3 regions of the Effusibacillus dendaii genome follow, and region 3 is predicted to be linked to each of the others. Evidence: riboswitches for the same ligand, from Rfam matches in the RefSeq annotation. Region 3 holds a riboswitch; each other region holds the start of a gene.

Region 1 (6,769 bases), 1.6 Mb from region 3:
TCTGCAGCCAAAGGTAGAAGCTGAAATTGCGTTTGTTTTAAAAAGGGATCTTACAGGACCCCGCGTGACAACGCTAGACGTGCTGCAGGCGACCGATTATGTGCTGCCTGCGCTTGAGATTGTAGACAGCCGTATAAAAGATTGGAAGATCAAACTGCAGGACACGATCGCCGACAATGCATCATCCGGACTCTATGTGCTGGGCGGCAAGCCTGTTGCGGTAGATCGGGTAGATCTGGCGCAGATCGGCATGGCTTTGTACAAAAACGGCGAACTGATGAACACCGGCGTGGGTGCCGCCGCCCTCGGCCATCCCGCCTATTGTGTCGCTTGGCTGGCAAACAAACTGTCTGAGTTCGACATTGTGTTGAAAGCGGGCGAAGTGATTCTGTCAGGGGCTCTATCTGCAGCGGTCAACGCCGAACCGGGAGACCATTTTCAGGCCAGGCTGGCCCATTTGGGGGCTGTGTCGGTCAGTTTCACTGATTGAGAAGGCAAAACGGAGAGGGGATGTTTACAATGGGCAAAATGAAAGCGGCTATCATCGGCTCTGGCAATATCGGGACGGACTTGATGATTAAATTGCAGCGGTCACCCGTTTTGGAAATGACGGCGATGATCGGGATTGATCCGGATTCGGACGGCTTGCGAAGAGCGAAAGAATTCGGGTATGCAGCGATTGATACGGGGATTGACGGTTTTTTGGAGCAGCCGGATCTGGCCGATATCGTATTTGACGCCACATCGGCAAAAGCGCACATGCATCATGCCAAACTGTTGCGGGAAGCGGGGAAACTGGCAATCGACCTGACTCCAGCTGCCATAGGGCCGTTTGTGGTGCCAACTGTCAATCTGGGATCGCATCTGGAAGAAATGAATATTAACATGATCACCTGCGGCGGTCAGGCTACAATCCCGATTGTGCACGCCATTAACCGCGTTTGTCCGGTTGAATACGCGGAGATCGTCGCCACCATTTCCAGTCGCAGCGCCGGTCCTGGTACGCGCGCCAACATTGACGAGTTTACGGAAACGACGGCACACGGCATCGAACAGATCGGCGGAGCCAAAAAAGGCAAAGCGATCATTATCTTGAATCCGGCGGAACCGCCTATTTTGATGCGGAATACGGTGCATGCCCTGGTGCAGGAGGGAGCCGTGGATCAGTCGGCAATTGCCCGCTCGATTGAGGAAATGGTGCAGTCGGTCCAGTCGTATGTTCCTGGCTATCGGCTGCGGACAGAGCCGATTTTTGATGGAAACAGGTTGACGGTATTCTTGGAAGTAGAGGGCGCAGGCGATTATCTGCCGAAGTATTCCGGCAATCTGGACATCATGACGGCTGCAGCTGTGAAAGTGGCGGAAGAGTTTGCCAGACACCGGCTTGCAAAAGCGGTTGTTTAACGCAAAGGGGGCGCAGTAGAGATGACAAGGGAACGGGATATTGTAATCACGGAAGTGGCGCTGCGTGACGGCAGTCATGCAATTGCCCATCAATACACGGTTGATCAGGTAATCAGCGTGGCAAGAGCGCTCGATGAAGCCAACGTGCCCTATATTGAGGTTTCGCACGGTGACGGACTGGCTGGATCTTCGCTGCAGTACGGGTTGTCTCGTACGAATGAGATGGAATTGATTGAGGCAGCGGTCTCTGTGTGTAAACAGGCGCGCATTGCCGTACTGTTGTTGCCGGGCGTCGGCACGATGCAAGAACTGAAACAGGCGGCCGGATTGGGTGTCAAAATGGCACGCATTGCCACGCACGTGACAGAAGCGGATATTTCTGCTCAGCATATTGCGCTGGCGAAAGAGTTGGGCCTGGAAACGGTCGGATTTTTGATGATGGCGCATATGGCGCCGCCGGAAAAACTGGTCGAACAGGCGAAGTTGATGGAAAGTTATGGAGCGGATACTGTCTATGTTGTGGATTCGGCTGGTGCGCTGCTGCCGCATGAAGTACGGGAACGGGTGCGGGCGTTACGGCAAAATCTGCGCGTCAACGTCGGATTCCATGCGCACAACAACCTGTCGTTGGCGATGGCGAACACCTTGGTAGCGATTGAAGAAGGGGCTACCCGGATCGATGGCAGCGTTCGGTGTCTGGGGGCAGGCGCGGGAAATGCGCAGACAGAAGTGCTGGTTGCCGTGTTGGACCGGATGAACATTCAAACGGGTGTCAATGTATACAAAATGATGGATTTGGCGGAAGAAATCGTCGCCCCGATCCTTCAAAAACCGCAGGAAATTACACGCGACAGCCTGGTACTCGGCTACGCGGGGGTGTACTCCAGCTTCCTGCTGCACGCACAGCGGGCGGCCAAACAGTTTGGATTGGATGCACGCGATATTCTGATCGAGTTAGGAAAACGGAAAGTGGTGGGCGGCCAGGAAGACATGATTGTCGACGTAGCGGCTGCCATCTCGCATGACAAAACATCGGTTTCGGTCAGATAGGGGAGCGGATTATGGGAAATTATAACTACAGGCAAATCGCCGCTTTTTTAGAACGGGCAGAGTTGGAAAAAAAGGAAATAGGCCGCATAACAGCCGACTATACGGATCTGGATGTGGCGGCGGCCTACGAAATCCAGGCTGAACTGGTAAACCTGAAGTTGGAACAGGGATACCGGGTCATCGGCCCCAAAATGGGCTTGACCAGCCAGGCCAAAATGAAACAGATGAAGGTGGAAGAGCCGATATACGGGTATATTTTTGATTATATGGTGATACCCAACGGCGGCCAACTGCGTATGCGGGATCTCATTCATCCCAAAGTCGAAGCGGAAATCGCCTTCGTAATGGGAAAAGATGTGAGCGGCCCAGGTGTAACGGGCGCACAGATCCTGGCTGCAACCGAATTTGTGACGTCCGCATTGGAAATTATCGACAGCCGCTACGAAAATTTCTCTTTTACATTGCCGGATGTAATAGCCGATAATGCGTCTTCTTCGCGAGTGATATTGGGCGATCGCCTGGTGCGGCCAGATGAAATGGAACTGGATCTGGTCGGTGTTACGCTGTCAATCAATGGTCAAATCAAAGCGTTGGGGGCGGGGGCTGCCGTATTGGGACACCCGGCCCATTCGGTGGCGATGTTGGCCAATATGCTGGCACGCAAAGGGGAATCATTGAAAGCTGGCAGCGTCATTCTGACAGGCGGTGTGACAGAAGCCATCCTGTTGCATGTTGGCGATACGGTAAGCGCCAAGCTGGATGGATTGGGAGAAATCGGGTTTCAGGTGACCGAGTAAAATTTGAGCCAAAAATCCAATAAAAAGGGGCTGTGCGATATGCCATTTGTACAAATTCAGATGCTTGAGGGCAGACCGGAGGAAAAAATCAAGCAGATGATTCGTGACGTAACGGATACGATCGTAAACACGTTAGACGTACCGAAAGAAAACGTTCGCGTTGTGGTTTCGGAAGTTCCCAAAACGCACTGGGGAATCGCGGGTACGCCTGTTTCTGACATTCCTGGACGATAGTTCCGTACCTCCCGGACGATAGTTCCCTATCCGACTTAAAGACCGTCTGATCTGTTTTGATTGGACGGTTTTTATCTGCCGATTGGCTCATCAGGCGGTTATCCGACATTGTTTCTGGCTGATGCCGCAAGAGCCAACGGGGGTAAGGTGTACACTTGCGAAAACGATTCTTTTAAGATTGAATTGGCCAAACAGACTTTTGAAAAGGCGGGACTCGACAAATACATTGAGTTGATTGAGGGAGATCTTTACAGACGGTGGCATCACTCGAGGGCCCGTGGGATTTTGTGTTTATCGATGCAGTGAAGGAAGAATACATTTTTTACCTCGCGATGGTATGGCCGAAACTCCGGTCAGGAGGACTGATAGTAGCGGATAACATGCTTTCTCATAAAGGAATATTGGGGATTACGGCCTATCAGGGATTTGTAAGACTGCAGGACGATGGAGCAACCGTAACGGTACCATCGGATCAAGCGATGAGTTCACTTGTAAATATTAGTGGAGGCTTAACTAGGCCGCTGAATTCCGAAAGGAAGCGGGGGAAACAATTTTGGGGTGAATCCGGTCGATCGATCGGTAGGGCAATCTCTTAAGCCCGAATCCGACAGCTAACCTCGTAAGTGTTTAAGAGAGGAGTGAGGACATTGTTCCAATTTCTTAATTTTACGCCCCGTAGGGATTTTTCCTATGGGGGTTTTTTAACAGCTTAGAAAATATAAAAATGTGATATTCCATCACCATTTTTATACTTTCGGCTGTCGAAAAAGGTTTCCTCTAATAGACGCCGCTTGACCGCGAATATGCTTCGGTAGAAGCCTTTTTTAGATCACGAGGAAACGACCCGCACGCGTCATGTCGGATTCGTATCTGGCGGAACCCGATTCGATTTTACGTTGACATACACCGGACACTTTTTCGGAAAAACGTTGGTGACTTGTCTTCAATCGAATCGAAGCGCGATTTTGGCTATTGACGACATGGACAACCTCGACCACCTTGTTGCGACGTTTGGCTTGAGTAAGGCAGATGCCGTTCGCTTATCAAATTTCTTAAAGGAACCGCTTGCTGATCGATTGCTTCACTCGGAGTATTAAGCATCGGAAACCTTGCTGCTATAGACACACGTCTGTGGAAAATCCGACCTTCTTTCGAGAAGGTCGTTTTCAATTTATCCAAAAATCGATCCGAAATTCATGTTTGATGTGCTCTGATTCTGGAAGTTCTCACAAATAAAACAGCCAAACAATCAAAGGTGCAAAAACAGAGCCAGAGAGCGCGCTCAACGTCATCGCAACGGAACTGATCGATACCGTTTGTTCTCCATATTCAAAAGCCTTCGCGATTCCGATCGCATGCGACGCGCTGCCCAGTGCGATTCCCCGACCCAAAAAATTGTTGATTCTGAACCAGTTGAAGATATAGGGGCCAAAGACGGGACCAGTCAATCCTGCGATCATGACAAATACAGCGGCCAGTGGAGGAATCCGCCTAAAACCGGGAGCAAATTTTTGATTAAGATGTTCCTTTGCTTATATAACGGGTAGGCAAGAGAAACAACGGATGGTCCTAACAGGAGGTTACTCCATTGCCCTCCAATCATATAGGTACTATACGGGATTTGAAAACAGACAAGAATGACAACAAGCGCGACCAATAATAGAAAAAAACCAATAATACTGCCCGGAATCGGCAAGTGCAGCAAGTTGTGCAGCCAATCTCCAACAAATGAAACAGCGTATAAAAACGCAATTTGTGCAATGATTTTCATGATTTTCATTCGTATGGTTGGATCCTAACGGATACAGCTGTAAGAGGAATACCGTCCCTCCTTGCTTTTGCATGATATTTTAGGTTCTCAATACTTTACACATAGAATAACGCATCGGGAAAGAATTGTAAAAATAGTAGTTGCAACAAAACAACAGAACTACTTAGTGTTATGTTTATGTAAGTTTACATTACACAAATATCTCGATGCACAATTATTTTATTTGATTTTTAAATTACATGTTATATATTATTACATATACATTACATATATGGTTGCATTTTTAGGAGGAGGAGAATTCGATGGGGTTTTTCGGTTGGCTGGATTTTCGTGAAGGTCTTCCGCTTTGGTGGTCTTATAAGCTTAACCGCCAAATCGCGCAGTCGGTGGAAGAAACGTTTGAAGGGATTGCCAGGACGCGAGTATCTCTGCTTTTGGATTGGGCAAATGAACAATGGGATTACATAGAGAACACCGCAACAGAAATAAGTCGAATACCCGATGAAGAGTGGAATTTCTATTTAAAAAAACGTCTGCAACAAGCAACTTATTTTACAGAGTTATTTTTGCTTACAACCAAACTTGAAGTATGCGCTGCCACATACCCGAAGCATCTGGGATTTTCCTATCATAACAATCAGAAAACGGGGATCAACAGAGCCGTCCTGCATGTTTTAAATACAAATGAAAGACTTCTCTATGGTCCATTTTCGGATCCGCTGACTATGGAGATCGGGCCACGAACTTCCAATTTTCATGACGAAGTAACGATTGTGTTCATTCAACCGGTTCGGCTAGGGAACAAGTTGAGCCATATTTTAATCGGGCGTATTCCCAACGATGTTCTAGGAGACCTGATCCAACGTGAAGCTGGCCATGTTTACCGCGATTCCGGTGACAACTATCTGTTTATGGCCAAGTCCAATTTTGATCCCGCCATCGCCCCCGGAACCGCATTGTCCCGAAGCCGTTTCGAAGACCGCGCATTTACGTTAGGGGAAAATCTGAAAGACGGGGTTCACACCAAACACTGGGGAATTGTCCGGGTTAAGGATCATACTGAATTTGAAATACGTTTTACGGACCCGGCGACCAACGAACTGCATCCCGGGGTGTGGAACACAATTCAAAACGGAAATAACATTTTCGTTCACTTTCCTGGCTATTCCGACTACCGCCACATTCCGGTAATAGGCAAAGGAGTCACTTTCCAGTTACCGGGTTCGCCCGATATATGGGGAATGATGTGCGAAGGCGATCTCGAGGAAGTTTATCGACGCCGTTCGCTTACTTGGCGACTTGGCAAGCTTTTTGCCATGTGGATGGGAGCGGGAATCATACTGCATCAACTTTTGATTCTGCCAGGCATTTTCCCGCTTTGGTCGACAATGTTGATCGAAGTAATTTACGGTCTGGTGGCAGTTTTATTGTTTTCCCGAAGAGGAGTAGAACCTGTCGCCTCCCGTTTAACAGATATGACTCGGATCATTCGTCGAATAGCGGAAGGCGGAGG
Region 2 (6,769 bases), 160 kb from region 3:
ATCGTAGAAAGAAGCGGCGTTTCTTTAAACATCGTGATCAGGTAATTGCCCAAAACCGGCACAACTGGCCGAATGGCCTGCGGTAAAATAATCCGCATCCATGTCTGTGATCTGGAAAAGTTCAACGCAATCGCCGCTTCCCATTGTCCGCGCGGCACATTTTCAATGCCGGCCCGGTACACTTCGGACAAATAGGTGCTGTAATGCAGACCCAATCCAATCACGCCCACTGTGAAGGCGGGTAACGAAATACCGTAAAACGGAAGCGCGAAATATAAGAAATACAATTGAATCAAAAGCGGCGTGCTGCGGATAAACTCGACCACCAAACCAGACGCCCATGCAATCGGCTTTCGCTTTGACCGGCGGCCAAAAGCCAACAGCATCCCTAACAAAGCGGCCAGTACGAAACCTGATAATGTGGCCTCAATGGTCACATCAACCACTTTCAACAACTTCGGCAAAATCGAATATGCAAACTCCCAATCCCACATCTTTTACACCCTCCCTGCGGAAACTCTCCGTTCCAACCAACGCACAACAAGAGTCAGGGAGTACGCAAGAACAAAGTAAATGACAAGAATAAGCCCCAATATCTCCGGCGTTCTGGCAATGTTTGCGGTTCGCATCAGCATACCGGTAAACGTCAAATCGGATAATGTGATCAGCGAAACAAGCGATGTGCCTTTTAAAAGTTCAATCAACAGATTTCCGAAAGCGGGCAGCATCAGAGTAAACGCTTGCGGGAGGATCACGCTCCGCATCCGCTGAAACGAGGTCAGGTTCAACGCGATTGCAGCTTCCGTCTGCCCTTTTGGAATCGCCTGAATCGAACTACGGACAATCTCCGAACCGTAAGCGCCATAGTTCAGTCCTAACGCCAGAACACCTGTTGTCATCGGCTCCAGTTCAATTCCCAATATTGGCAAAGCGAAAAACAGCCAAAACATTTGCACCAGCAATGAAGTACCCCGAAAAAATTCCACATATACGGCTGCAGCCATTCGCACCCATGCCCATTTTGACAAACGACACAACCCAGCGGTGAATGAAAGGAGCAAAGCTGCAACCGCAGAACAGGCCATTACTTGCAGAGTCACTTCTACCCCGTGCAGAAGGGGTGTAAACAGGTCAGTCGGAAAAATGGTTCTGCACCCCTTTCCTTATTTCAATAATTCTTCTGCCGTTTTACCGCCCGGCAGTTCCTGCTTGGTAAATCCGAACGGGCTTAGAATGTTCAGAAGTTCGCCTGAATCCTCCAGTTTTTTCAATTCCTCGTTATACGCTTGCCGGAAATCATCGTCCCCTTGGCGGAAAACGGCAGCCCCATAACCGCGTATACTTTTACCATCGATCACCGGCTGTTCGAAATCCATGACCCTCTCAATCGAAGGATCTTTCGCTGAATCCATCACTGCCTGCAAAGAAGGACCGGTCATTGTAATGGCGTTTACACGTCCGGCCTGCAGAGCGTTGATGGCAGAAGGCTGATCGGATACAATCACGATTTGGCTATCCGACACCCCGCTCTTTTTCAGATAATCGATCTCGATGGCGCCCCCCATTACACCAACTTTCACTTCTGAATTGGCGGCAATATCCTTATAACTGTGAAGATTCATCGGATTCCCCTTCTTAACGGCAATCGCTTCCCCAATACTGTATTCAGGATTGGCAAAATCGACCTGCTTCGCCCGCTCCGGCGTAATATACATACCCGCCGTAATGATGTCGAAACGTTTTGCTTTCAGCCCCGGAATCAACGACCCGAATTCGGTCAATACACCGTTTACTTCTTTGATCCCAAGGTTTTTCAGAACGGCGCGCGCGACCTCAACCGCTTCACCTGTCAATTTGCCGTCCGGGGCCGCATAGGCGTATGGTTTTTCGTTGGCAAAACCGACTGTCACATACCCCTGCCGTTTTGCTTTTTCAAACGCAGTTTCCTGTTTGCCGGAATCTTGCGCCGACCCGCTTGTGCTGCCGCCGCATCCTGCCAATAAAAGCCCGGCAGCCAGAACACCGGTCAACATCGCAGCCCATTTTGATTGCAAAGTTTTGCTTTTCATTTCATTTCTCCTTTCTGATCTCATCTCGCACATCCAGGCCATGCAACAAAAAAGACCGGTGCTGCTTTTTCACGGAACCGAAGTTCCAAGAAAAAGTCTGCACCGGTCTGACGCGCGCATCACCAAAAGATGAATACAACGACCGAATCCGCGACCTGGCAAAAGCGGCAGAAAAAGAAAATAGTCTGCATCCCGCCGATTTGCAATCTTGGATCTTCCCTGCGTTAGCTTACGAGGTTAGCTGTCGGGTAGGATGGCAGAGAAGTTTCTCACATCCCTCCTGGCATAGCCAGGATTAACCCCAGGAACTTGGTTCCCCCGCTTCCATACAATGGAATTCAGCCTGTTTGTTTAATAATAAATACGTTGAATGAATAAACCATTCATTTATTTGTTGTACTTATGATAACACATTCGATTTTTTCCATTCACCCCGGAAATATTCTGATTATTTCAGCTGAGACTGTCTCTCCCCATATCAGCCGGAATTATCAGTTATATCCAGACTTTTCCTCCCAAATCCTGCCCTGTCTGCTCCTCAAATCCGGTCATTCGCGATTGTCACCACCAATAACCTCCACCGTACCCGTACGGTGCTCCATACCCATAACCATAAGGCCTACCGAATCCATACGGTCTGCCGTACCCGTATCCGTATGGTGTGCCATACCCTCCATATGCGCCCAGCGAAAATAAAGTGGTAAGCGGAAGCAAGAAAGGCAGGAACACCGTTTCCGCATCCATCGCAGCCGGTCGATCCGCCGTTGTAAAGTCAACCTGGCTGTCTTTACGGTTCGCCGAAGCATGTACCGGGATCGGCTGCAGCAATATTCCTTTTCGGCTTACCCGTTGCACGATGCCATAATGTTTTTGGTGCCCTTTGCATTCCGCACATACAGGCTTCCCCAAAAATCGCAGCGCTTCTTGATAGGTAACCGCCAAATTGTTCTCTCCCTTCCTGTTATGGCTTCCTCTCATCGTACGGGAATGATCGCGGAAAAGCTCTCCGCAGACGCTCATTTTCCCCCTCCCTATCCGGCACAATACACAAACTGCCGTGGATCCATTCACGCATTTGAACGATTGGGACAGAAAAAAACATCCTCCCGTGAGAAATGCCCGTACCAAAAACTTCTGACTCTGAATGAAATAAAAAAAAGTCTGTCGGGGAGGTGAACTATGGTTTTCTATACGGCATTAGGAGATTCCATTACGGTAGGAAAAAGTGCCACCTCCCCTTTATACGGATATACGGAGCGCATCGCGAGCTATCTTCGACATCGAAACATTCCCGTTTCCGTACTTCGTCTCGCCCACTCCGGTTGGACCAGCCATGCGCTGTTAAATGCGGTTGTTAGCAATGACCCGCTTCCTTTGCAAAAGGCGACCACGATCAGCCTTTGGATTGGTGGCAACGATTTGATTTTACACGCGATCCGTTCACAGCGAATTACGCCCCAGACCGTCAGACGAGCCGCGGCCACGTACGAACAAAATGTCCATCAATTGATTGTCTATATCCGCAAATGGAGCACAGCCCCTATTGTGATTTGCACACAATATAATCCTTTTCCCAATACTCCGTTGGCTGTCGAAGCGGTTGGAATTTTAAACGAAGCCATTCATCTCGCGGCAGCCCGCCACCAACTACAAATCGCTCCAACCGATACCTGGTTTTCCGGAAACGAACCGCAACTGATCGCCGGTTATCGAACAGGTCGGCTGGAAGATCTGTATCGCCGAATTCCGTTTGGTCCCTATCCGATCCACCCAAACAATCAAGGCCATCTTTTGATTGCCCAAAATCTGCTGCCTTATATGCAGTGAAAATCCCCTGCCGATGTAGGTCAGGGGATCTCCTTATTTCAGACTGGTTTTGATACGCTTGGTCACATTATCGATATGTTCGTACATACGGTGGCTGGCCCGTTCCGCGTTGCCGCTCTCAATTTCCCGGTAAATATAAATATGTTCCTGGATCAGGTCGCGCGGGGAACCCGAAATCGAACGGGAACGCAGCATTGCACTTTCCATCGTCGGCGCGATCGTGCGAATCAGTGAATACAGCATCGAATTGCCTGCCGCTTTGGCGATTGCCAAATGAAAACGAAAATCTGCCTCGACACTTTCTTTTTCCGACTCCTGATGTGCAGCCATGATATCAAGCGCCTGCCGCATGTCTTCCAAATCGCTTTCCGTTCGATTCAGCGCAGACAATTCTGCTGCCCCAACCTCCAAAATCTTGCGCACTTCCAGCAACTCGAGCAAATCCTTGCCTTTCAAAAGAGCAATATTCATCGGTTCCTGAAAATTCTTCAGGTCGATACTCCGGATGAAAGACCCTTCGCCATGCCGAATCTCGATAAGTCCCTTCGCCTGTAAAGCGGAAAATGCCTCCCGTACAGTGGCCCGTCCCACACTCAGCATTTCCGAGATTTCCAGTAATGTTGGCAGCTTGTCGCCTGGTTTGTACACGCCCTGCAAAATCTGTTTTTGGATATAGTCCGCTACTTGTTCATACGCTTTTTGCGTCTTCAGCTTCTGCATGTTTCCACCCCGTTACGCGAGGTTATTCGATAGCTTCACTATATCACATTTGACAGCTGCGGTCACCGCTTGCTGAGATCCGACTCCGTCATGTGGATCAGTTCAACCGATTTATTTGTCGCTGGCACAGCAATCAAATCAAAAGGTGTGACAATGATTTGTGGGTACATGAAACCAGGTTTCGGATTTGCAAGGGTGACATCCAGCCGGATTTTTTGATCTGTTTCCAACGCTTGACGAATCACGACTTGATAGCCGGGGTTTGGCATTTCGCCCCGTGAAACGAGGATGTACGTTTTGCCGTCAACCGTTTTGGAATAAAGACCAGCCGCCGATTTCACTTGGTTGACCCATTCCTTCACAGCAGTTCCTGCCGTTGCCAGATCGACTTTTTCCGCCTGTATCGCTTTTCCTCCCGTTTCACTCGAGATGCGATCCATAACCCGCTCGATCAGGGCGGCTGTTTCCGCTCTCGTCAAATAATCGTCAGGACGGAACGAACCGCTATCCCCCAGCATGATGCCCAAATGATACAGTTGAGAAATGGCCTGTTGCTCTTCTTTCGTCAATCCGTTCGTATCGGTAAACGGCGCATTCAGACCGCCCGCAATACCTGTATTCATCGGCGGAAGAATATGGGACAGCCAAACGGCCGCCTGTTTTCTTGTCACAAAGAGGCCCGACCCGGTCTGGTCCTCTACAGGCATTCCCGTTACACGCAACAACAAACCGAAGAACTGTTCTTTCGTAACAAAATCATCCGGCGCAAACCTGCCGTCTCCGACTCCATGCAAAATGCCCGCTTGCTGAAGTCTGGTAATGCAAGACGCCGCCCAGTGGGATTCAATATCGGTAAAAACCGGCTGCGCCTGCGCCGTCCCGATGCTTCCCGCCACAAGCCCGGCCATAAAGGATACAACCACCTGTTTTCTCATGCAAATCCCTCCATTCCAGAGAAAAGGAGCTCACCTTATACTTTACGGTTTACTCGATTAGACGTAATGGAATGGAAATCAGTTACACGTTACTTTGCCCGATGTGTCGGCAGAAGTTTGTCCAGGTTTACCGTACGTTTTTTTTGCCAAGTAGCCGGGTTATCCGGATCAAACTGTTCCAGCCAATCCGTCACTTCTTTCGTAATGGGAGTTGGCGTGGACGCACCTGATGTGACCCCCACCACTTTTTTACCGATCAGCCACTGCGGATCGATTTCTGTCACATCCGCCACCCGATAGGCAGGCACTCCAGCCAGTTCCTGCGCCACTTGGGCCAGACGGTTTGAATTGTTGCTGCGGGGATCGCCTACTACAATGACCAAATCGGTGTTTGTCGCCTGCTCTGCCACCGCCTCCTGGCGAATCTGTGTAGCAAGGCAGATTTCATTGTGAATTTCCGCCTGCGGATAGATCTCCAAAATCTTGTTCATCAACTCTTTGACATCCCACTGACTCATCGTCGTTTGGTTCGTGACCAGGATTTTGCGGCCTTTGATAGGGATGGCCGAAAGATCTTCAATTCGTTCCACCAGATGCACATGATCCGGCGCAACGCCAATCGCTCCCTCAGGCTCGGGATGACCTTGCTTTCCGATATACAGCACCTCATAACCGTTCGCCGTTTTTTCACGGATGAGGTCATGTGTTTTGGTTACATCCGGACAAGTCGCATCCACGATGGTAAGTCCTTTTTCGACTGCCCGCCGCCGCACTTCCGGTGAAACTCCGTGTGCGGTGAACACGACCGTGCCTGTTTCGATCCCTTCTAACAAATCCAGGCGGTTTTTGCCGTCTAAGGTGATAATCCCTTGTTTTTCGAATGCCTCCACCACATGGCGGTTGTGTACAATCATGCCGAGTATATAAATGGGGCGCGGCAAATTAAGGTCCTTGACCGCCTGCTGGGCAAGCACCATGGCATCAACGACCCCGTAACAATATCCTCTTGGCGTAATTTTTAAGATTTCCATTAAAAAAGACCTCCCTGAATAAAATCAGGCAGGTCTAGTATACCATACATTACGATAATGCTTCCTTCAGTTGCCCTTCTCCGTGATAGCCGACCATTGTTTTTTGCAATTGGCCATTTTCAAAAATGAGCAGTGTGGGAATACTCATAATTCCAAACCGCTGAGCCAGTTCCGCTTCATCATCCAC
Region 3 (6,769 bases):
ACGCCGATATCCGCAACATTGTCCCCGTCTTGTATATGTAACGCAGCAAGAGTTTCTTCCGGCGGCAACAGTTCCCGCCGTTTCGGATTGTCCAGTTTATGAACTTTATTTGGATTAAAACGATGTCCCATGCAAACTCCTCCCCTTGTCTCTTCTCTCTATTGTACTTCAACCTTTAAACCGATAGTGACCCGGATAATCGTTTGCCAAAAAAAACTTTGCTGCAGATGTTCTGAACCGTTCTGCATCCGGGTCTTTCTCCACCTGTTCAAAATCGAGCGCCAGCCTCGTTCTCAATTCTTTGATCGAAACAGGAATTTCCGGATGCTCTTTCAGTTGCAGCAAGCGGTGAAACGCCTGCTCCCTCAGTTCGGTAAAACACGCATCACACATCACATGGTGTTCATCCACCCGGTTGTCGCATTTACAGCATTGATTTCCTTCCATCAGATCCCTCCCTTTTATCAGAATTGGCTGCAAACGGATGCAGGAAAACCAATTTCCCGCATCGAACATTTTACACACACATTATCTACCGTTATAACATTTTACCGAAACTTGTACACTACCGATACGGGGAGGAAAAACTCTAATGCATATGTGGGTGATCGCTTTGCTCATTCTGCAGTTGTTGTTGATTGTTGGGCTGGTCACTTATTTTAAACAGAATGGTTCCTGGAACGAAGAAGTGAAATATACGATTTTGGAAGAAGAACAGACCGATCCGGAAGTAGTCGACAACCCCTATCGGAAAGTTTGGCGGGAATATCTGTCCTCCCGTGAATAGCGTACCTTGTTTCCTCGACCGGTATGTACGGGCGTTCCCCTGGAAAATAGGCTTGCGGTTAGGGTATCTGTCCGTTACCTATTGCATCCTTCACGAATTTACTATTGATGTAAACGTGAAGGGAGGGCAAAACAATGACAGGAGTTTTTGGCGGTTGGACCCAATGGGCTATTGTATTCCTGATTATTTTCGTGCTGTTCTTCTTGCTGGTGCCGGGGGTTCCGTATGCTGGGGTTGCTGCGGCGAAACCTTGCGGCTGCGGCCCTGCCGGAGTGGGAGTCGCAGGCGCTTACGGCGCTGGTTACGGCTACGGTTACCCGGCCGCAGGCGCTTATCCGTACGCCTACTAATTTTTAGGAGAAAGGGATTCCGTCAAATGGAATCCCTTTTGTTTTACACCTTGCTAACATCCTCCCGGTCGTCTTTCGCTGCATTGTCAGCCACAATTGCCTGTTGGATGATGCCCGTCTTCACCATTGCGTTCGTCAACACCGTTACCGCCGCAAACAGCAAGACTCCGGTCGCTGCAATCACTCCCGAATCATTCAATAGAAAAACGGCCAATGCTGCCACCGCGAACGATTGCACCATCCGCCCCTCCGCCGGGGTAAGCGTACGAAACCAATCCGTCCAAAACTGATGGGCAAACAGCACGAGCAGGGTCACACACAAGAGCATTCCCCAAGGAGATACACGCAACAAATACCAGTTTAAAAGCCATTTTCGATGGATGATAGCAAAAAATTCATCGAATCCGCCATTTAAAAGCAGTGAACATATACGTCCGATATGGCTCTGCTGTTCATAGGGGACCAACAGATTGATAGCCAGTATGCCGCTTGCCAGAACCGCCGTTCCGGCAACCACCCAGACCCATTTTTTATAAAAAATCGCTGCTCTTTCGACCGCCGCCACATACATAAAAGCGATCGAAGCGGCCACCGCCCCTCCCGCATTCGTCCCCAAGCGGGGAGACGCCAGCAGATAAATGATTGCACCAAATACAAGAAAGGAAAAAGCCTGAATAATCGTTTTCCACTCCACATAGCGCTGACTGGCTAAATAGTACAGCAGCAGCACAGCCCCAATCAAAATTCCCATATATTCGTTGCCGATTCCGTAATAGCGATCCCCTGCCAACAAATCGTAGCCAAGCACCGAATTCTTCATCCAGTATCCCTGCTGCAGCAGATCTGGCAGGACCAGTCCAACTGTCATCGCAGACAGGAAAAAGAGTCTCCCCCTCTGTGTCTTAAACAGCGTCAGCGCGACAAACAGGATCGCCGACAGAATCCCGCATTTGACAGTTAAATCGGCAACGTCTCGGTAGCCAAGGATCGGCAAGAGCAGAAACACGGATGGCATCGTCAATAATCCGGTTAAAAGAACTCCCCATTTATCAGCAAAACGGACAGGCGCCAGTCGGCTGCTGATGGACCCTATCAGCACGACCAGCATACCGAAAACAAACCCTTTAACCATATAAGGGCGCACCCGGTTGACCAGTGATATTTGATGGACCTGATCCTGCAAATACGGCAGCGTCGAACCGGACCACATCAAGGATCCGATGACTTCACCGCCTGTGTTAGGGTGTTCGGGCAGCCCTAAATGTGCCAATATGGTAGGATTCATATCCCGTACAGAGACTAACCCGATTTGACGTGTGCCATTCGAACTGAGCAGCGAATTTGGATCAACTCCGCCGCCGCTGACCAGCAGTATGCCAGCGGAACAAGGACCTCGATCTTGTCCGGCAGTTGACAGATCACTCGTCACCAGCAGCAGATGTTTCAAATCCACGTCCTGCAGCAAATTCCCGACAAATCGGTCGGCAGCCTTCAACTGTTGTCGTTCAGTCAACCGCTCCAGTCGATTGAATTGAACCGTCAACAGGTTGCTGTGGTCGCGCAAAGCCAAATATCGCTTGTACATCTGTTCTTCGCCAACTGTTTCCGGTCCGATCCGTTCCACCCTTCCACCTGTTTGTCGAATGAGGGATTCTGCCGCCTCAATCCCCTCCGTTTTACGTACAGGGATCGATACATTAGCCGCGCCGCCTGCGGCCGCCATATCCAGTAAATGAGGTGTCGCCTGGCTGGATAACAGGTCCCATTTCAAACCGGGAATGACCACCACAATCACCTGATTCTCCTGTTGCCCCCAGGCGGCCGCAGGCGTAACCTGTAAGAGACTGAGGCATAGAATAAAAAGTTGAAAGAATCTGATTATCCGCCCGCTGCCGCGTTTCATGCAATCCCTCTTTCTATCCTAACGATTTCAGTTCCATTTTCTAGAATGCAAAAAAAGGAACCTGATTATACAGGCCCCTTTCTCGATTGGAACTTTTTAGTTTAACATACGAACTTGAACATTCTGTACGCCAAATTGACTGATACCTTGCGCATCTGTATCGATGTATATGTCAATCCGGTTGCCGCGAATTTTCCCGCCTGTGTCCTCCGCTACCGCCTGAAAGCCATCTGGCGGCAGATTCGGATTTGAGTAACCGGAAATCCAAACTTTTGTCCCGATAGGAATCACGTTTGGATCAACAGCAATGACACCTTGCCGGACAGTCGTTCCGGAATAGGTCTTGCCGCCATTTTTCCAATTCACATCAGATGGACCGTATGCGGTGGCCCGCATCGCCAATGTTTTTCCTTCGGTCGTTCCAACTGTCTGCGCCACTTTTACAACGGTTGGAGTCGCTTCTCTCAACGCGGAAAGACCGCTGCGGCTTGCTGCTATATGCGTACTGTCAACAGCAACCGTATTCGGCCGGTAGTTTTGACTGGCGGCTTGATCGCTCTGGGGAGCAGTTTGTCCACCCAACTGCGCCATTTCTCCGTTCGATTGCGCAGCTTGTTCGTTCGGTTGAACAGCTTTTCCGACTGGTTGAACCGTTTGTTCGCCTACCGGAAAAACTTGTCCACTATTTTGAGGGGCAGCTTGCTGTCCGGCACTGACTATTGCCGGAGATAAAAATTGGCCTGTCTGCCGATCATCCACTTTACTGGACAAATCGGCCAATTTGATCAAATCAGGCAGATCCCCTACGTGATGGGCTTGCCCTTCAACTGGTAAAAAAAGGAATGCAAACAAAGCACATGTAGCCTTAATACGTAACATACAGTCTCCTTCCTAAGCCTCCGAAGTTAGCTGACGGGTTCGGTAGAAGGTACCCTTGTTCCGGAAAATCGTTGCTCTCCGGTCCTTTCACCCCAAAAAACGGTTCCTCCGTACTTCAGCATGCGAACAAAGTCACGCATGCGCGGATTCGGCTTGTAAAATTCCTGTAAATTATACGAAATTGAAAGTAAAAAATCATTAGGAATCTGCTGGAAAAAAGCTTATTTTACGACTTTCACCTGTGCAATGTCAGGATCATCCGGTCCTTGCACCGGCAACCCCGCTTTCATATGTTCCCGGATATACTCAATATTCTCGCGAGTGACAATTTCTCCCGGCATCAGGATGGGAATTCCCGGCGGATACACCATTACCAATTCGGCAAATGTCCGTCCGATCGCTTCATCAAAAGGAACTACCTCTGTTTCTGAATAGAACGCCTCACGAGGCGACATGGCCAACCGTGGAATTTCCGGCAGACGCACCTGTACCATCGGTTTCCCGGTTTGGTACACATGACGCTCCGCAATCCGACGCAGGGCATTCAGCAAAGCATCGATCGTTTCCCTTGTATCGCCGCCTGTCACGATGCACAGAATATTGTAGAGGTCCGACAATTCCACTTCAATATTAAACTCTTCCCGCAAAATACGCTCCACATCATACCCGGTAATCCCCAATTTCACAACGGAAACGGTTAATTTCAGGGGGTCCAGGTCATAAACGGATGAGTTGTGCAGAATTTCTTTGCCGAAACAATACAGTCCGTCGATTCGGTTAATCTCTTGGCGGGCATAATCCGCCAGTTCGAGTGCTTTGTCAAGCATATCGTGACCGTTGATCGCCAAATGTTTCCTCGCTGTATCCAGCGAAGCCAACAGCACATAGGAGGTGGACGTAGTGGTCAGCATCGACAGAATCGACTGCACATGGTTCGGATTGACCAATCCCTCTTTCACATTCAAGACAGAACTCTGCGTCATCGAACCGCCCAGCTTGTGAACGGAGGTAGCCGCCATGTCGGCACCTGCCTGCATGGCAGACAACGGCAATTTTTCATGAAAATGGATGTGAACACCATGCGCTTCGTCCACAATCACAGGAATTCCCCTCTCATGCGCCATATCCACGATCGATTTTAAATCGCATGACACTCCAAAATAGGTCGGGTTGATCAACAAAATTCCTTTTGCATCCGGATGTTGCTGCAATGTACGCTCGACCGTCTGGTAAGAGACGCCATGCGCAATTCCAAGATTTGGATCAAGTTCCGGGTGCATGAAGACCGGTTGCGCACCAGACAGAATAATGGCTGCCGACACCGATTTGTGTACATTCCGCGGCACCAACAGTTTGTCTCCCGGTCCCACGACCGACATGACCATTGTCATAATGGCCCCAGAAGTACCCTGTACAGAGAAAAATGTATGGTCTGCGCCAAACGCTTTTGCCGCCAATTCCTGCGCTTCGCGAATCATCCCTTTCGGATTGTGCAAATCGTCAAGCGGAGCAATGTTGATCAAATCGATGGATAGAGCGTTTGAGCCGATAAAATCACGAAATTCCGCCGACATCCCACTGCCTTTCTTGTGGCCGGGTATATGAAATTGAATCGGATCCCGTTTTGCATGTTCCACAAGCATTGTAAAAAGCGGCGTACGTTCCTGTTCCTGTTTGTTCATTCAAGCTTCCCGACCTTTCTGCAAAAAGGGACATTGCAGGAGTCCCATTTCATAACAGCAAGTAGTATACCAGAAGCTTATCCAGCCGGAAAGAAAAAAACGCAAACCGTATGTTCAGGCAAAGATATCCTCTCGCTCCGTATGTTCAGGCTATAAATAACGTCTCGCTCCGACATAGCGCGCGCTCCAATAGGAGTTGGACAGGGAAGAGATGATCACGCCCTGCGACGAACTGGCATGAATAAATTGTCCATCGCCAATGTAAATTCCAAGATGCGACGGGCCCACACGGGTTGTTGTAAAAAACACCAGGTCGCCGACTTCCAGTTTGCTTCGGTCAACCGGTGTCCCATTCTTGTACTGGTCGGCCGAAACGCGGGGAATCGTCAGTCCGTTTTGGGCAAATACGTAACTGGAAAAACCGGAGCAGTCAAATCCTGACGGTGTGTTGCCGCCCCACAGATAGGGTACGCCTATATATTTTTTTGCTGTTGCTACAATATTGGCTTGCAGGATTGATTTCTCTTGCGTGGTAGGTTTCTCTTGCGGGATTGATGTGTTTTGCGGGTTTTGTTGCTCTTGGGGAATTTGTTTGTTTAGAACGCTGAATGTTTTTGGCCCAACGACACCATCGGCCGTTAACCCGTTCGCTTGTTGAAATTTGACCACCGCATCACGGGTGATCGACCCAAAGTAGCCGGTTTCCGTTGCTGAGAAATAACCCAGCTGCTTCAAATCTGACTGTAACGTTTTCACATCTGCACTCGACATTCCGGTTTTCAAAACGGTATCTCCGAAAGCCGCTTCCGCCATTCCATGAATCGATAAGGCAGCGATCATGGCACCTGCTGCCAGCATCCCTTTCCAATAACGTTTCCCATGTCGCATCTCTGTACCTCCCAGTATCACCTAGTTGTGGTAATGTTTCCAATTCTATTTTAAAAAAGATAGATACTGGAAGGTAGCTGTAAAATTTACCATTCTGGTATGGAATTAGGAGATTTCCGTATGCGTATTCTTGCCTGTCCGATTCGGGAGTTTCAACTGCAGGATGAACAAAGACAACAGAATCATCAGGGCCCCTGCCATTTGCAGCGGCGTCATGCGTTCCGCAAACAGCAAATACCCCAACAGGATAGTGAACACAGGTTCAAACATAGAAATAATG

What was found. Region 3 has a riboswitch for cyclic di-AMP ahead of skT53_RS07765 (3D domain-containing protein). Riboswitches for the same ligand answer to the same signal wherever they lie in the genome.
Region 1: another riboswitch for cyclic di-AMP. It lies ahead of skT53_RS17265 (DUF3055 domain-containing protein); the one in region 3 lies ahead of skT53_RS07765 (3D domain-containing protein).
Region 2: another riboswitch for cyclic di-AMP. It lies ahead of ehuB (ectoine/hydroxyectoine ABC transporter substrate-binding protein EhuB); the one in region 3 lies ahead of skT53_RS07765 (3D domain-containing protein).

What each region holds. Positions count from the first base shown of each region.
Region 1 covers NZ_AP023366.1:3,248,801-3,255,569, forward strand. The annotation lists gene skT53_RS17230 (2-keto-4-pentenoate hydratase) at 1-490, shown strand, start outside; gene skT53_RS17235 (acetaldehyde dehydrogenase (acetylating)) at 520-1,404, shown strand; gene dmpG (4-hydroxy-2-oxovalerate aldolase) at 1,426-2,454, shown strand; gene skT53_RS17245 (2-keto-4-pentenoate hydratase) at 2,466-3,251, shown strand; gene skT53_RS17250 (4-oxalocrotonate tautomerase) at 3,291-3,485, shown strand; gene skT53_RS19280 (O-methyltransferase) at 3,546-3,791, shown strand; partial or broken gene skT53_RS19285 (SAM-dependent methyltransferase) at 3,743-3,865, shown strand; cyclic di-AMP (ydaO/yuaA leader) riboswitch at 3,995-4,126, shown strand; partial or broken gene skT53_RS17265 (DUF3055 domain-containing protein) at 4,325-4,582, shown strand; partial or broken gene skT53_RS17270 (LrgB family protein) at 4,712-5,265, opposite strand; gene skT53_RS17275 (methyl-accepting chemotaxis protein) at 5,559-6,769, shown strand, end outside.
Region 2 covers NZ_AP023366.1:1,588,272-1,595,040, forward strand. The annotation lists gene ehuD (ectoine/hydroxyectoine ABC transporter permease subunit EhuD) at 1-494, opposite strand, end outside; gene ehuC (ectoine/hydroxyectoine ABC transporter permease subunit EhuC) at 498-1,130, opposite strand; gene ehuB (ectoine/hydroxyectoine ABC transporter substrate-binding protein EhuB) at 1,164-2,069, opposite strand; cyclic di-AMP (ydaO/yuaA leader) riboswitch at 2,280-2,423, opposite strand; gene skT53_RS08720 (hypothetical protein) at 2,631-3,089, opposite strand; gene skT53_RS08725 (SGNH/GDSL hydrolase family protein) at 3,249-3,896, shown strand; gene skT53_RS08730 (FadR/GntR family transcriptional regulator) at 3,930-4,616, opposite strand; gene skT53_RS08735 (S-layer homology domain-containing protein) at 4,679-5,551, opposite strand; gene skT53_RS08740 (4-hydroxy-3-methylbut-2-enyl diphosphate reductase) at 5,641-6,582, opposite strand; gene trxA (thioredoxin) at 6,632-6,769, opposite strand, start outside.
Region 3 covers NZ_AP023366.1:1,429,473-1,436,241, forward strand. The annotation lists gene skT53_RS07740 (class I SAM-dependent methyltransferase) at 1-131, opposite strand, end outside; gene skT53_RS07745 (hypothetical protein) at 169-447, opposite strand; gene skT53_RS07750 (hypothetical protein) at 593-787, shown strand; gene skT53_RS07755 (hypothetical protein) at 922-1,137, shown strand; gene skT53_RS07760 (hypothetical protein) at 1,181-3,040, opposite strand; gene skT53_RS07765 (3D domain-containing protein) at 3,137-3,919, opposite strand; cyclic di-AMP (ydaO/yuaA leader) riboswitch at 3,920-4,083, opposite strand; gene skT53_RS07770 (aminotransferase class I/II-fold pyridoxal phosphate-dependent enzyme) at 4,141-5,601, opposite strand; gene skT53_RS07775 (C40 family peptidase) at 5,752-6,489, opposite strand; gene skT53_RS07780 (DMT family transporter) at 6,595-6,769, opposite strand, start outside.